Regions from separate parts of the Streptomyces sp. NBC_01497 genome, predicted to be linked through region 3. Evidence: riboswitches for the same ligand, from Rfam matches in the RefSeq annotation. Region 3 holds a riboswitch; each other region holds the start of a gene.
The links. A riboswitch is a leader RNA that binds a small molecule or an ion and turns the genes downstream of it on or off. The one in region 3 is predicted to bind cobalamin.
Positions count from the first base shown of each region.

Region 1: linked by a shared signal. The riboswitch ahead of OG310_RS11215 (ribonucleoside-diphosphate reductase subunit alpha) and the one ahead of OG310_RS20615 (HoxN/HupN/NixA family nickel/cobalt transporter) in region 3 are both predicted to bind cobalamin.
Region 2: linked by a shared signal. The riboswitch ahead of metE (5-methyltetrahydropteroyltriglutamate--homocysteine S-methyltransferase) and the one ahead of OG310_RS20615 (HoxN/HupN/NixA family nickel/cobalt transporter) in region 3 are both predicted to bind cobalamin.

Region 1 covers NZ_CP109427.1:2,646,577-2,651,025, reverse strand. The annotation lists gene OG310_RS11220 (ribonucleotide-diphosphate reductase subunit beta) at 1-204, opposite strand, end outside; gene OG310_RS11215 (ribonucleoside-diphosphate reductase subunit alpha) at 321-2,708, opposite strand; cobalamin riboswitch at 2,846-2,971, opposite strand; gene OG310_RS11210 (phosphotransferase) at 3,083-4,060, shown strand; gene OG310_RS11205 (GNAT family N-acetyltransferase) at 4,177-4,449, opposite strand, start outside.
Region 2 covers NZ_CP109427.1:7,941,527-7,945,975, reverse strand. The annotation lists gene OG310_RS33555 (ABC transporter ATP-binding protein) at 1-461, shown strand, start outside; cobalamin riboswitch at 823-1,044, shown strand; gene metE (5-methyltetrahydropteroyltriglutamate--homocysteine S-methyltransferase) at 1,210-3,528, shown strand; gene OG310_RS33545 (sulfurtransferase) at 4,106-4,449, shown strand, end outside.
Region 3 covers NZ_CP109427.1:4,887,502-4,891,950, reverse strand. The annotation lists gene OG310_RS20625 (SDR family NAD(P)-dependent oxidoreductase) at 45-758, shown strand; partial or broken gene OG310_RS20620 (ArsR/SmtB family transcription factor) at 968-1,309, opposite strand; cobalamin riboswitch at 1,407-1,638, shown strand; gene OG310_RS20615 (HoxN/HupN/NixA family nickel/cobalt transporter) at 1,686-2,837, shown strand; gene sigJ (RNA polymerase sigma factor SigJ) at 3,207-4,214, opposite strand; gene OG310_RS20605 (hypothetical protein) at 4,442-4,449, opposite strand, start outside.

The DNA.
Region 1 (4,449 bases), 2.2 Mb from region 3:
GTGCTTGTAGAGGGTCAGCACGAGGTTGTTGGAGACGATCGAGTCGCCCGTGGCGAAGAACGCGACGAGGCGGCCGATCATGTGCTGCTCGGCGGGGGAGAGCTTCGCCAGGTCGGCCACGTCGGAGTGCAGGTCGACCTCCTCCACGGTCCATGTGTTCTTGATCGCGTCGCGGTAGCGGTCGTAGAAGTCGGGGTAGCGCATCGGCCGCAGGGTCAGCTCGAACCCGGGATCGAGGAGGTTGCCCCTGCGCGGGGCCGCCGGCGATCCGGCGGGGCCGGCCGGGCCCGTGGCGGTGGTGGCGGGTGTGGCGGGGGGATTCACTGGCATGCCTCGCAGGATTCGGGGTTTTCGAGGGAGCAGGCGACGGCGTCCTGATCGGCGACGGGCGCGAGCGCGGGAACCGGGCCGGGGGCCGTCTGCGGCGGTACGGAAGCGGTGGTGGCGCGGGCCGTGGCCGCGCCCGCGATGCGGGTCGCCGGGCGCGAGCGTAGGTAGTAGGTCGTCTTCAGGCCCTGCCGCCAGGCGTACGCGTACATCGAGCTGAGTTTGCCGATGGTCGGTGTCTCCAGGAACAGGTTCAGCGACTGGGCCTGGTCGAGGTAGGGCGTACGGGCCGCCGCCAGGTCGATCAGCGCCCGCTGCGGCAGCTCCCACGCCGTGCGGTACAGCGCCCGCAGTCCGGCGGGCACCCCCTGGACGCCCGCCACCGAGCCGTTGGCGTCGCGCAGTTCCTGCCGGGTCGCCGCACTCCACAGCCCTAGCCGTTTGAGATCGGCCACCAGGTACGGGTTGACCTGGAGGAACTCGCCCGACAGCGTCTCGCGCTTGAACAGGTTGGAGACTTGCGGCTCGATGCACTCGTAGGCGCCCGCGATCGACGCGATGGTCGCGGTCGGGGCGATCGCGAGCAGCAGCGCGTTGCGCATCCCGGTCGTCGCGACGCGGGCACGCAGCGCCTGCCACCGCTCGGGCCAGTGGTGCGTGGTGGCGTAGTGGTCCGGGTGCAGCACACCGCGCGCCGCGCGGGTCTCCCGCCAGGCGGGCAACGGACCGTCCGCCGCGGCGAGGTCGCAGGACATCTCGTACGCGGTGAGCATGATCCGCTCCGCGATCCGGGTCGACAGTTCCCGGGCCGGGTCCGAGTCGAACGGCAGCCGCAGGGTGAAGAACACGTCCTGCAGGCCCATCACGCCCAGGGCGACCGGCCGCCAGCGGGAGTTGGACCGCCCGGCCTCCTCGGTCGGGTAGAAGTTCCGGTCAACGACGCGGTCGAGGAAGCGCACGGCGACGCGGACGGCCGCGTCGAGACGCACCCAGTCCAGGGCCGTGTCCACCCCGGCGTAAGGGCCGCTCGCGACGAACGCGCCCAGGTTGACCGAGCCGAGGTTGCACACGGCGGTCTCGGAGTCGTCCGTGACTTCGAGGATCTCGGTGCACAGGTTCGAGGAGTGGATGACCCGGCCCGGCTCCGCCGTCTGGTTGGCGGTGCGGTTCGCGGTGTCCTTGAAGGTCAGCCAGCCGTTGCCGGTCTGCGCGAGGGTGCGCATCATCCGGCCGTACAACTCCCGCGCGGGCAGCGACTTGCGGGCGAGACCGGCCTGCTCGGCGGCCAGGTACGCCGCGTCGAAGGCATCGCCCCACAGGTCGGTCAGCTCCGGCACGTCGGACGGCGAGAACAGCGACCAGTCCTCGTCGGCGGCGACCCGGCGCATGAACGCGTCCGGGATCCAGTGCGCCAGGTTCAGGTTGTGGGTGCGGCGGGCCTCCTCACCGGTGTTGTCCCGCAGTTCGAGGAACTCCTCGATGTCGGCGTGCCACGTCTCCAGGTAGACGGCGGCGGCGCCCTTGCGCCGGCCGCCCTGGTTCACGGCGGCGACGGAGGCGTCCAGGGTCCGCAGGAACGGGACGATGCCGTTCGACAGCCCGTTGGTGCCCCGGATCAGCGAACCACGCGCCCGCACCCGCGAGAACGGCAGCCCGATGCCGCCGGAGTGCTTCGAGAGCCGGGCCACCTGGTGGTATCGGGTGTAGATCGAGTCCAGTTCGTCCAGCGGCGAGTCCAGCAGGTAGCACGACGACATCTGCGGGTGGCTGGTGCCGGAGTTGAACAGCGTGGGGGAGGACGGCAGGTACTCCCGGCGCGACATCAGCCGGTACAGCTCCGCGACTTCGGCGAGCGCCGCCTCGGAGGTGTCCCGGGCGAGCCCGGCCGCCACCCGCAGCAGGAAGTGCTGGGGCGTCTCGATCACCCGGCGCGTCGTCGGATGGCGCAGCACGTAGCGCGTGTACACGGTCCGCAGGCCGAAGTACTCGAAACCGTCGTCCGCGTCCGGGTCCACCAACGCGTCCAGCGCCACCCGGTGGGCGGCGACGAACGCGGCGGTACGGTCCCCGATCAGCCCCTCGCGCAGGCCGACCGCGATCGACGCCGAGAACGACACGGCGCCCTCGCCCGCCGCTTCCTCCGTCACGGCGCGCGCCAGCAGCCGGGCCGCGAGGCGGCCGTACGCCGGGTCCTCGGGGATCAGCCCGGCGGCGGCCTCGGTCGCGAGGCCCCGCAGTTCGGCCGAGTCGGCGCGGGCGCTGCGGCCGCGCAGCGCGGCGGCGGCCACCCGCCCGGGCTCGACATCGGGCAGGTCGGCGCTGAGGTCGCCGAGGATCCTCAGCAGTCGCGCTGAGACGGGTTCCGCGGGTGCGATGGTCACGCTGAGAGCTCTCCTCGCTGGGCGGGCCAGGCGAGGCAGGGCGCGGCGACGGGGGCACCGGCCCGGGCAGGGCAGGGCACCACCGCGTCCACCGGCCCGCTCCACGAGACCCGGACGTCCTTGGCGGCCCCGGCACCGCGCCGGGGCGGCTGCCGTCAGGTACTCGGACTTGTGCGGGCGTGCCGGGGCACGCCGCGTACACCGTTGCGGGACAGTTCCGGAGTCACACCGGATTCCCCTGCGGCGGCAGCGGCATGAGCATACATCTGGGGGCGCAGCGCGCAACGACCACTAGATGTTGTGTCGCGTGGCGGTTCGCGTGCCGTGCCGTCGGCCCGCTGGGATATCGTTCGGAGCCGGAGGAGGTGCTTCCCGTGACCGCTCGCGACCCCGGGCCCGGCGCGTCCCGAGCGCTGCCTCGCGGTGCGGATGACGCCCGGGAACGAGCCGCCGGAGGACCGGACACGGGGGAGCGGGTGGGCTCCGCGCGGCGGGTGCGGCCCCTGGACGCGGCGCGTGCGGCCGAGGGTGTGTATGCCGCAACCGGGGTCCGGCTGACGGTCGAGGGGCCCTGCGGCGGCGGGGAGGTCGGGGCCGCGTACGTGCGGTGGCAGGACGGTCACCGGTCCGTGCTCACCTGGCGGCCGGACACCTCCGTGGCCGCTCTGCGCGCCGGACCGCTCGCCGTCTGCGAACTGCTGCGCGGCGACGGATTCCCGTGCCCCGCAACCGAATTGGCGGCCCGGACCGGTAACGCCGCGGTGATCGTCCAGGAGGTGCTGCCCGGCCGTGCCGTGCGGCGGTTCACCCGTACCGCCCTCGACCGGGCGCTCGCACTCAGCGAGTCGATGGCGGGCCGGCTGGCCGGCCGCCCGGACATCCCGCGGGTCGGCCTCCACCTCCAGGACGACGGCCCCGGCTTCTGTCTGCACGGGCCCCTGCGCGAGCACAGCCGGCGAACGGCCGCGCTGGAGCGGCGGGTACGTGCCGTCGCCGCGGGCCCCGGACCCCCGGACGACGCCGTGCACTTCGACTTCCATCCGGGCAACATGCTCGCCGCCCCCGACGGCTCGCTGAGCGGAGTGGTCGACTGGGACGGCGCCGGGCGGGGGGACCGGCGGCTCGACCTCGTCACCCTGCGCTTCGGACTCGAAGGACTGCAGTGCGAACCGGGCGTGGTGGAGCGCCTGGACGCCGTGCTCGACGCGCTGCCTCCCGCAGTCCTGCTGCCCCTGTGGGCCCACATGAGCCTGCGCCTCGCCGACTGGGCCGTCCGGCACCACGGCCCCGCCGACGTCGAGCGGTGGCTGGATCTCGCGCAGACCCGGCTGGGGCCCCTGGCCGTGTCCTGAGGGGCCGGGCCCGGCCGACGCGCTCCGGGCGCCCCGCGCGCCGGGGCCCGCCGGCGGCCCGTTCGGGTCCGCGACGCACGCGCCCGATACGGCAGGCTCGCGTCCCGGGGACCGGTCTAGGAGAACGCCAACGCGTAGACCAGCAGGTCCACTCCCGGGCGCGGCGACCAGTCGCGCGAGGGATCCCGGAGGAACCCGAGCCGCTCGTAGATCCGGTGCGCCGAGGTCATGCGGGCCTCCGTGGACAGCGCGACCCCCCGGTGGCCCGCCTCGCGCGCTCGCGTCAGGCAGGCGCGCACCAGCGCCTCGCCAACCCCGCGCCGGCGGGCCGCCGCCGCGACGACCAGCATCCGGAACTCCGCCTCGTCGGCCCGCGCGACCTCGGCCCA
Region 2 (4,449 bases), 3.1 Mb from region 3:
CCACCGACGCGCGGGTCGAAGCAGCCGCGCGAGCGGTGGGAGCGCACGAGTTCATCGCCGCTCTGCCCGGCGGTTACCACCACCAGGTCGCCGAACGGGGTCGCTCCCTTTCGGCCGGACAACGGCAACTGATAGCGCTGGCCCGCGCCGAACTCGTCGATCCCGTGATCCTGCTGCTCGACGAGGCCACCTCCAACCTCGACCTCGCCACAGAGGCCCGCGTGACGGAGGCGATGCAGCGCGTGGCGCGGGACCGCACCACGATCGTGATCGCCCACCGGCTCCAGACCGCCCGTGCGGCCGACCGCATCGCGGTCCTCGGCGACGGTCGCGTACAGCAGATCGGCAGTCACGACGAACTGCTCTCCCGCGGTGGCCCCTACGCCCGGATGTGGAAGGCCTTCGAACTGCTCGGCGGGGACAGGCCGGCACCGCCGGCCGCCGACCGGGCCGCCCGGTAGCCGGCCCCCTCGCTGACCAAGGACACAGGTCATGACCTGACCGGCATCGACCCCGTACCGTCACTGACAGTGTTCAGGCCGGGACCACTCCTCCCACGACTGTCTCCCCGGGGCCCTGGCGGTCCCGCACGGGGCACGGACCCCGCGGGCGCGAGGGGGTCCCGAAGGCGATGAGGACACCGACGGGACATCGCCCGGACCGGGGCCGTCGCAGCACGCCAGCCGTGAGGCACGGCGGATCCCGCGGCCGGGCCCGGTGGCGGAGGTCTTCCCGGGCCCCGCCCCCCGGGCAGGCCGGATCGCCGTCTCCTTTCGCGTCCCACGTTCCGAGCGGTGCTGCCCAAGACGCGCCGCGCCGTCTAGGCTGGACCATGCAGCTGGTTCGCCCTGCCCGCCAGGCAGACGCGTCGTAAGAGGGAACCCGGTGGGAATCCGGGACTGCCCCGCAGCGGTGAGCGGGAACGACCGCCGTCATCAGCACTGGGCCTGAAGGTACGGGCCTGGGAAGCGACGGCCAGTAGATGTCCTCCCCCGGGAGGGCGTGCCCGCGAGTCCGAAGACCTGCCAACTGCCCGCGTGCGGAGCCAGCCTCGTACGCGGACCTCCCGGTGACCTCGTGGGCGGGTCGGCGTACGCACCGGACGGAGCATCGCGCCGACAGCGCGCGTGGACCGTCCGGTCTGTCCTCCCTTCGCCTCCGTATCCCCTCGCCGGGATCCTCAGGAGTCATCTCGCGAAGGAGATTTCCGTGACCAGCAAGTCCGCAGCCGCGGCAGCACGGGCCACCGTGTACGGCTACCCCCGTCAGGGACAGAACCGAGAACTGAAAAAGGCCATCGAAGGCTACTGGAAAGGCCGCGTCACCCCGGACGGCCTTCTGGCGACCGCCGCCGAACTCCGCCGTGACAACTGGCGGCACCTGGCCGAGGCCGGCGTCGACGAGGTTCCGACGGGCGACTTCTCGTACTACGACCACGTCCTTGACACCACGGTGATGGTCGGCGCGATCCCCGAGCGCCACCGGGACGCCGTCACCGCCGATCCGCTCGGCGGTTACTTCGCGATGGCACGCGGGACGCAGGACGTCGCGCCGCTGGAGATGACCAAGTGGTTCGACACCAACTACCACTATCTGGTGCCCGAGCTGGGCCCCGGCACCGTGTTCACGGCCGACTCGGCCAAGCAGGTCACCGAACTCAGGGAAGCCCTCTCGCTGGGCCTTGCCGCCCGTCCGGCCCTGGTCGGTCCTGTCACCTATCTCCTGCTCGCCAAGCCCGCCCCCGGTGTGCCCGGCGACTTCGACCCGCTCACTCTGCTCGACCGGCTGCTCCCGGTGTACGCCGACGTCCTCGCCGACCTGTACGCCGCGGGCGCCGAGTGGGTGCAGCTGGACGAGCCGGCCCTCGTCCAGGACCGCACCCCGGCCGAGCTGAATGCCGCCGCACGCGCCTACCGGGATCTCGGGGCACTCACCGACCGGCCGAAGATGCTGGTCGCCTCCTACTTCGACCGTCTCGGGGACGCGCTGCCGGTGCTGGCCAAAGCACCGGTCGAGGGACTGGCGGTGGACTTCACCGGGCCCGCGGCGGCCAACCTCGACGCCCTCGCGGCGGTCGGGGGCCTGCCCGGCAAGCGTCTGGTCGCCGGAGTGGTCAACGGTCGCAACATCTGGGCCAACGACCTGACGAAGTCCCTCGCCACCCTCGGCACGCTGCTCGGTCTCGCCGACCGGGTCGACGTGTCGGCGTCCTGCTCCCTGCTGCACGTCCCGCTGGACACGGCGGCGGAACGGGACATCGCACCGCAGATCCTGCGCTGGCTGGCATTCGCCCGGCAGAAGACCGCGGAGATCGTCACGCTCGCCACGGGCCTGTCCCTCGGCACCGGGGCGATCACCGCGGAACTCGCCGCGAACCGCGCCGCCCTCGCGTCCCGGGCCGAATCCCCCGTCACCCGGGACCCGGCCGTCCGCGCCCGCGCCGCGGCCGTGACCGAGGCCGACGCCCACCGCTCCCAGCCGTACCCCCAGCGGGCCACGGCCCAGCGCGCGCACCTCGGCCTGCCCCTCCTGCCCACGACCACGATCGGCTCGTTCCCGCAGACCGCGGAACTGCGCGGCGCCCGTGCCGACCTTCGCGCGGGGCGCATCGACACCGCCGGATACGAGGAGCGCATCAGGACCGAGATCCAGGACGTCATCTCCTTCCAGGAGAGGACGGGCCTGGACGTCCTGGTGCACGGCGAGCCCGAGCGCAACGACATGGTCCAGTACTTCGCCGAGCAACTGACCGGCTACCTCGCCACCCGGCACGGCTGGGTGCAGTCGTACGGCACCCGCTACGTCCGGCCGCCGATCCTGGTCGGTGACATCTCCCGGCCGGAGCCGATGACCGTGCGCTGGACAGCCCACGCGCAGTCCCTGACCGATCGACCGGTCAAGGGCATGCTCACGGGTCCGGTCACCATGCTCGCGTGGTCCTTCGTCCGCGACGACCTGCCTCTCGGCGACACGGCACGGCAGGTCGCCCTGGCCCTGCGCGACGAGGTGGACGACCTGGAGGCGGCCGGCACCTCCGTCGTCCAGGTGGACGAGCCCGCGCTGCGGGAGACGCTCCCGCTGCGGGCCGCGGACCGCGCCGCCTACCTGGCGTGGGCCACGGAGGCGTTCCGGCTCACGACCGGTGGGGCGCGAGCGGAAACCCAGATCCACACCCACATGTGCTACGCGGAGTTCGGCGACATCGTCCAGGCGATCGACGACCTCGACGCCGACGTCATCAGCCTGGAGGCCGCCCGCTCCCACATGCAAGTCGCGCACGAACTCGCCACGCACGGCTACCCGCGTGAAGCCGGGCCAGGGGTGTACGACATCCATTCGCCACGCGTTCCGAGCGCCGAGGAAGCCGCCGACCTGCTCCGCACCGGGCTGAAGGCCATTCCCGCCGACAGGCTCTGGGTCAACCCCGACTGCGGTCTGAAGACGCGAGGCTGGCCCGAGACCCGCGCCTCACTGGAGAACATCGTCAGCGCGACCCGCACGGTACGAAACGAGCTCGCCTCTTCCTGACCGGGAGTCGCGCGCGGCCGGGGCGTCCAGCGGCGGCCCCGGCCGCGCGCGACGGGCATCGGACCTCAGGAGAGAGGCGCGAGGGGCCCATAGGCGCAGCGCACGCCACGGGAGATCGTGGGGGACAGCGCGTGTGATCGCATCGCACCCGCGCGACGTCGGGGGTTGCCTCACCGTGCGCAGGCAGCCCGGGCGCCGGCTGCTGATCGCACTGGACCAGGGGGCTCACGAGGGTCACAGGGGTCGACTCGGCCGTCCCCGCAGCGTGTACGCCGATGCCTCACGCGACGACGAACAGCCCGGCTCATGACCTCCGGCCGCGACACGCGAGCCACCGTTCTCGTGAGCGCTTCCGTCCTGCTGGAAGGAGCGGGCTCCGGGCCGGCGCCGGTCCTGCTGCACGTGGCACGCGGCAAAACACCGGCGGAGAGCCGAAGCGGTTATTGGAAAGGGCACCTTCAGGGCGCTGTCCCGGTGCATCTCAGCACCGAGTTGGCCGCGCCCCCCACCCCCGGCTTCGGGCCGCGGCCCGCTGCCCGATCCGGGCCGGCTCCAAGACGATCTGCGCCGTTGGGGCGTGCGGAAGGGCTCTCCCGTCGTGGTCTACGACGACGAGGGCGGCCGGGCCGCGGGACGGGCGTGGTGGGTCCTGCGCTGGGCCGGGATCGACGGTGTCCGGCTCCTGGACGGGGGGCTCGCCGCCTGGCGCAGGATCGGAGGACCTCTGACCACGGACGTACCGGATCCCGCACACGGGGACGCGGTCGTCGAGCCGGGCCGCCTCCCCGTCCTGGACGCGGCGGACGCGGCCCGACTGGCCCGTCAGGGGCTGCTCCTGGACGCGCGTACCGCGGCCCAGTACAGGGGGGATCCCGGGGCGGGGGACGACTCGCCCGCCGGCCACATCCCCGGGGCGATCAA
Region 3 (4,449 bases):
GAGGTCTCTGTCGGGGGGCGGCGGACCGGCGGAGTGTGGACGCCATGACCGACCACACCAGCAACATCACCGTCATCACCGGAGCCAACAAGGGCCTCGGCCACGAGAGCGCCCGCCTGCTCATCGAGCGGGGCCACACCGTCTATCTGGGGGCACGCGACGCCGAGCGCGGGAAGCGCGCCGCGGCGGAACTGGGCGCCCGACCGCTGCTGATCGACGTGACCGACGACGCTTCTGTGCGCGCCGCCGCCGAGGTGGTGCGCGCCGAGGCCGGACGTGTCGACCTCCTCATCAACAACGCGGGCATCACCGGCGCCGTCGCGGGCCCCGACGAGTCGGCGGCGGACACACTGCGCCGGGTCTACGAGACGAACGTCTTCGGGCCCGTACGGACCATCCACGCGTTCCTGCCCCTGCTGTCGGGCCCCGGCGCGGTCGTCGTGAACGTCAGCAGCGGGCTCGGTTCCGTCGGCCTCACGGCGGACCCGGAGCTGCGCACGGCTGTGCCGGGGTGGGCCCCGTTCCCCGCGTACGCCTCGTCGAAGGCCTCCCTGAACATGCTGACACTGCTGTACGAGCAGACCTGCCCCGACGTCAGGTTCCGTGTCGTGGACCCGGGTTACACCGCCACCGACCTCAACGGGCACCGGGGCTTCCGGCACGTGACGGAGGGGGCGTCGACGATCGTGGGGGCGGCCGTGGACGACCGCGCGCCGGGCCCCCGGTTCGTCAGTGCGGAGGGCGAACTGCCCTGGTGATAACGGCTTCTGTTCGCCGCCCGCACGGCACCGGGGAGTTGACGGCAGCCCAGGACGGCTGAGCCCGTACGCCCCGGTGGCCTCCGCCACCGTCCGTCAGGGCCCGCTCAGTTGGTGGCGGCGCCCGCGCCCGTGGGGGCGGGCAGCGCCGGCCGCGTCCCGTGGGTGTGCTGGTCCGCGTGCGGCGGCTCGGCCGGCTGGGCGGGCCGCACCTGGTCGAGCAGTGCGGCCAGGGCGGTGTCGACGAGGCGGTAGCGCACGATGCGGCCGTCCCTCGCGCCCGCGACGACGCCCGCGGAACGCAGCAGTCTGAGCGCCTGGGAGACGGCGGGGTCCTTCATGCCGGTGGCGACGGCCAGGTCCGACACGGCCATCGGGCCCACTCCCCGCAGGGCGAGCAGCAGCGCGAGCCGCCCCGGCTCGGCGAGGAGCGAGAAGCGGTCCGCGGCCGCGTGGACGTCGTCGGGCTCTCCGATGGCGGCGATGGCGTCGCAGACGAGGTGTCCGTCGATGATCCGGTGATCCGCGCGCTCGGCCGGTACGAGATGCATGGGGCCGATTGTCTCAGCCGCGGGGCGCGCGCCGCTCGCCCTTGTGATCTTCCACACCTGCGCATCTGTGCAATCTTGCAAGCGATCTGCGCGAACCGTACTGTGGCCGGGCCGTGGTGCACGGGAAGACCGGTGAGGACCAGTGAGGTCCGAGGCCGGAGCGGCCCTCGCCACTGTGATCGGGAAGCTCCCCGTCCGCGGTACCCAGGCCACTGGCCGCCCCAGGGCGACCGGGAAGGCCGGACGGAGAGCGTGCCTGCGTACGCGGTGCTGCCGCGCGCGCCGGCGGACCCGTCAGCCAGGAGACCGGCCACGGCATCTCACGAGTTGATCCACGAGGTGCTGGAGCGTGACCGAGTTGAGCGTGCCCACGTCCATGTCCGCCCCGAGGGACGCGTCCGCGCGGACATCGGGGCCCTTCGCCTGGCGGCGCGAGGACACCGTCCGCACGGCGGGCCTGCTGGCGGTGATAGCCGCGCTGCATGTCGTCGCGTTCGGCGTCCTGTTCCTACTGGTGGTCCCGCACCACTACGAGGTGGGTTCGCAGGCCTTCGGGATCGGCCTCGGCATCACCGCGTACACCCTCGGCATGCGGCACGCGTTCGACGCGGACCACATAGCCGCCATCGACAACACCACGCGGAAACTGATGGCCGACGGGAAACGGCCCGTCTCCGTGGGCTTCTGGTTCGCGCTCGGCCACTCCAGTGTCGTCGTGGCGATGGCGGCGCTCGTCGCGGGCGGCGCGCACCTCGCCGGGATCCTGATGGACGACGACTCCGGCACGCACAGGACGCTGGGCACCGTCGGCACGTCCGTCTCCGGCGGCTTCCTCTACCTGATCGCGGCGCTCAACCTGGTGGCGCTCGCGGGCATTCTGCGGGTGTTCCGCGCGATGCGCGAGGGCCGGTTCGACGAGGCGGAGCTGGAGGCGCACCTGGACTCGCGCGGCTTCATGAACCGCATCCTCAAGCGCTTCACCCGCTCCATCACCCGGCCCGGCCAGATGTACCCGCTGGGCTTCCTGTTCGGACTCGGCTTCGACACGGCCACCGAGGTCACCCTGATGGTCATGGCGGGCAGCGGGGCGGCGGCCGGGCTGCCCTGGTACGCGATCGTCAGCCTGCCACTGCTGTTCGCGGCGGGTATGAGCCTGTTCGACACGCTCGACGGCACGTTCATGAACTTCGCCTATCAGTGGGCGTTCGCCAATCCGGTCCGCAAGGTCTTCTACAACCTGGCGATCACGGGCCTGTCGATCGCGGTGGCGTTCCTCATCGGCACGATCGAACTCGTCGGCGTCCTGCACGACAAGCTCGGCCTGCGCGACGGGGTCACCGACTGGGTGGCGGGGCTCGACCTCGGCAACGTGGGCTACCTCATCGTCGGCCTGTTCGTGGCGGTCTGGGCGGCGGCGCTCGCGTACTGGCGTTTCGCGAAGGTGGAGCAGCGCTGGGCGGTACGGGCCGCCGGGGCGGCCGGAGCGGCGGCGCCGGACGGCGCGGAGAACCCGTCACCGGAGGCCTGACGTCCCGGAGTCGGCCGGACTCCGGGGGCTGACGTCCCGGAGTCGGCCGGACTCCGGGGGCTGACGTCCCGGAGTCGGCCGGACTCCGGGGGCTGACGTCCCGGGGTCGGTCGGACTCCGGGGGCTGACGTCCCGGGGTCGGTCGGACTCCGGGGGCTGACGTCCCGGGGTCGGTCGGACTCCGGGGGCTGACGTCCCGGGGTCGGTCGGACTCCGGGGGCTGACGTCCCGGAGTCGGCCGGACTCCGGGGGCTGACGTCCTGGGGTCGGTCGGGCCCGGTGGCCCGGCGCCCCGGCGCACGTACCCACCCCCCGGAAACGGGAGTTCGCCCGCGTGCCGCGCGGGCCGGGTGCTGGACGCGGCGGGCGTCAGGCCCCCGCCGCCGCCCGCACCCGGGTCAGCTTGTCGGGGTTGAGGACGATGTAGATGCCCCGCACCACGCCCCCCTCGCCGATGTCCAGGGTCAGGCACTGCTGCCGGTCGTCCGCGCCGAGCCAGAGGGCCGGGGCGCCGTTGACGTCGACGAGCGAGTCCACCGAGACGGTGTGGCGGCCCGCGAGCGCCGAGAGGAACGCGACCACCTTCTTGCGGCCCCTGATCGGCCGCAGCGCGGCACGCACCCGGCCGCCGCCGTCGTTCCAGGAGACGACGTCCTCGCTGAGCAGAGCGGTCAGTTGGGAGAGGTCGCCGCTGGTCGCGGCGGTCAGGAAGCGTTCGAGGAGCCGGACATGGTCCTCCCGCGACGCCGTGAACCGCTTGTCGTCCCGGTCGAGATGGCCGCGCGCCCGGTGGTACGTCTGCCGGCAGCCCGCGACCGAGCCGCCGACCACCCCGGCGATGTCCTCGTACGGCAGCGCGAACGCCTCCCGCAGCACGAACACCGCGCGTTCGGGCGGCGAGAGCCGCTGGAGCAGGTGCACGGTGGCGTACGAGACGGTGTCGCGCAGCTCGGCCGTGTCGAGCGGCCCGAGTTCACCGGTGGGTACGGGTTCGGGCAGCCACGGGCCGATGTACGCCTCACGCGTGACGCGGGCTGAGCGCAACTGGTCGAGGGCCAGCCGCGAGGTGACGGTGGCGAGGAAGGCGCGCGGCTCGCGGACGGTGGCCGTGTCGGTGCGCGTCCAGCGCAGGTAGGCGTCCTGGACGATGTCCTCCGCGTCCCACATGCTGCCGAGGAGCCGGTAGGCGAGCCCGGTCAGGAGCGGTCGGTACTGCTCGAAGACCTCGTCGTCCCGCGCCCGTTCGGGGCCGGCCGCGTATCCGCCGGGCCCGCGCTCCCTGCGGGGCCCCCCGCCCTCGGGGCCGGAGTCCGGACGCGTCGGGACGCCGGGGGCCTGCCGGTTCTCCGGGACGGGTTGCGGGGACTGCGGGGACATGGGAGGGCCTTCCGTCGCTGCGGGCAGGGACCGGGGGCCATTGTGTCCTCCCGGCGCCGCCCGCGCGAGGTCGCGGGGCGTCAGCAGCGCGGCGCGCGCGTACGGGCCGCAGGACGATGAGGCATGTCCTGCGGCCCGTTCGGAAGTACGACGGAACGACGGTGAACGACGGCGGAGAACGCGCGGGGACCGCGAAGGTGCGGGAAGGACGTACGGGCGGCCGGCGCTCAGCCCG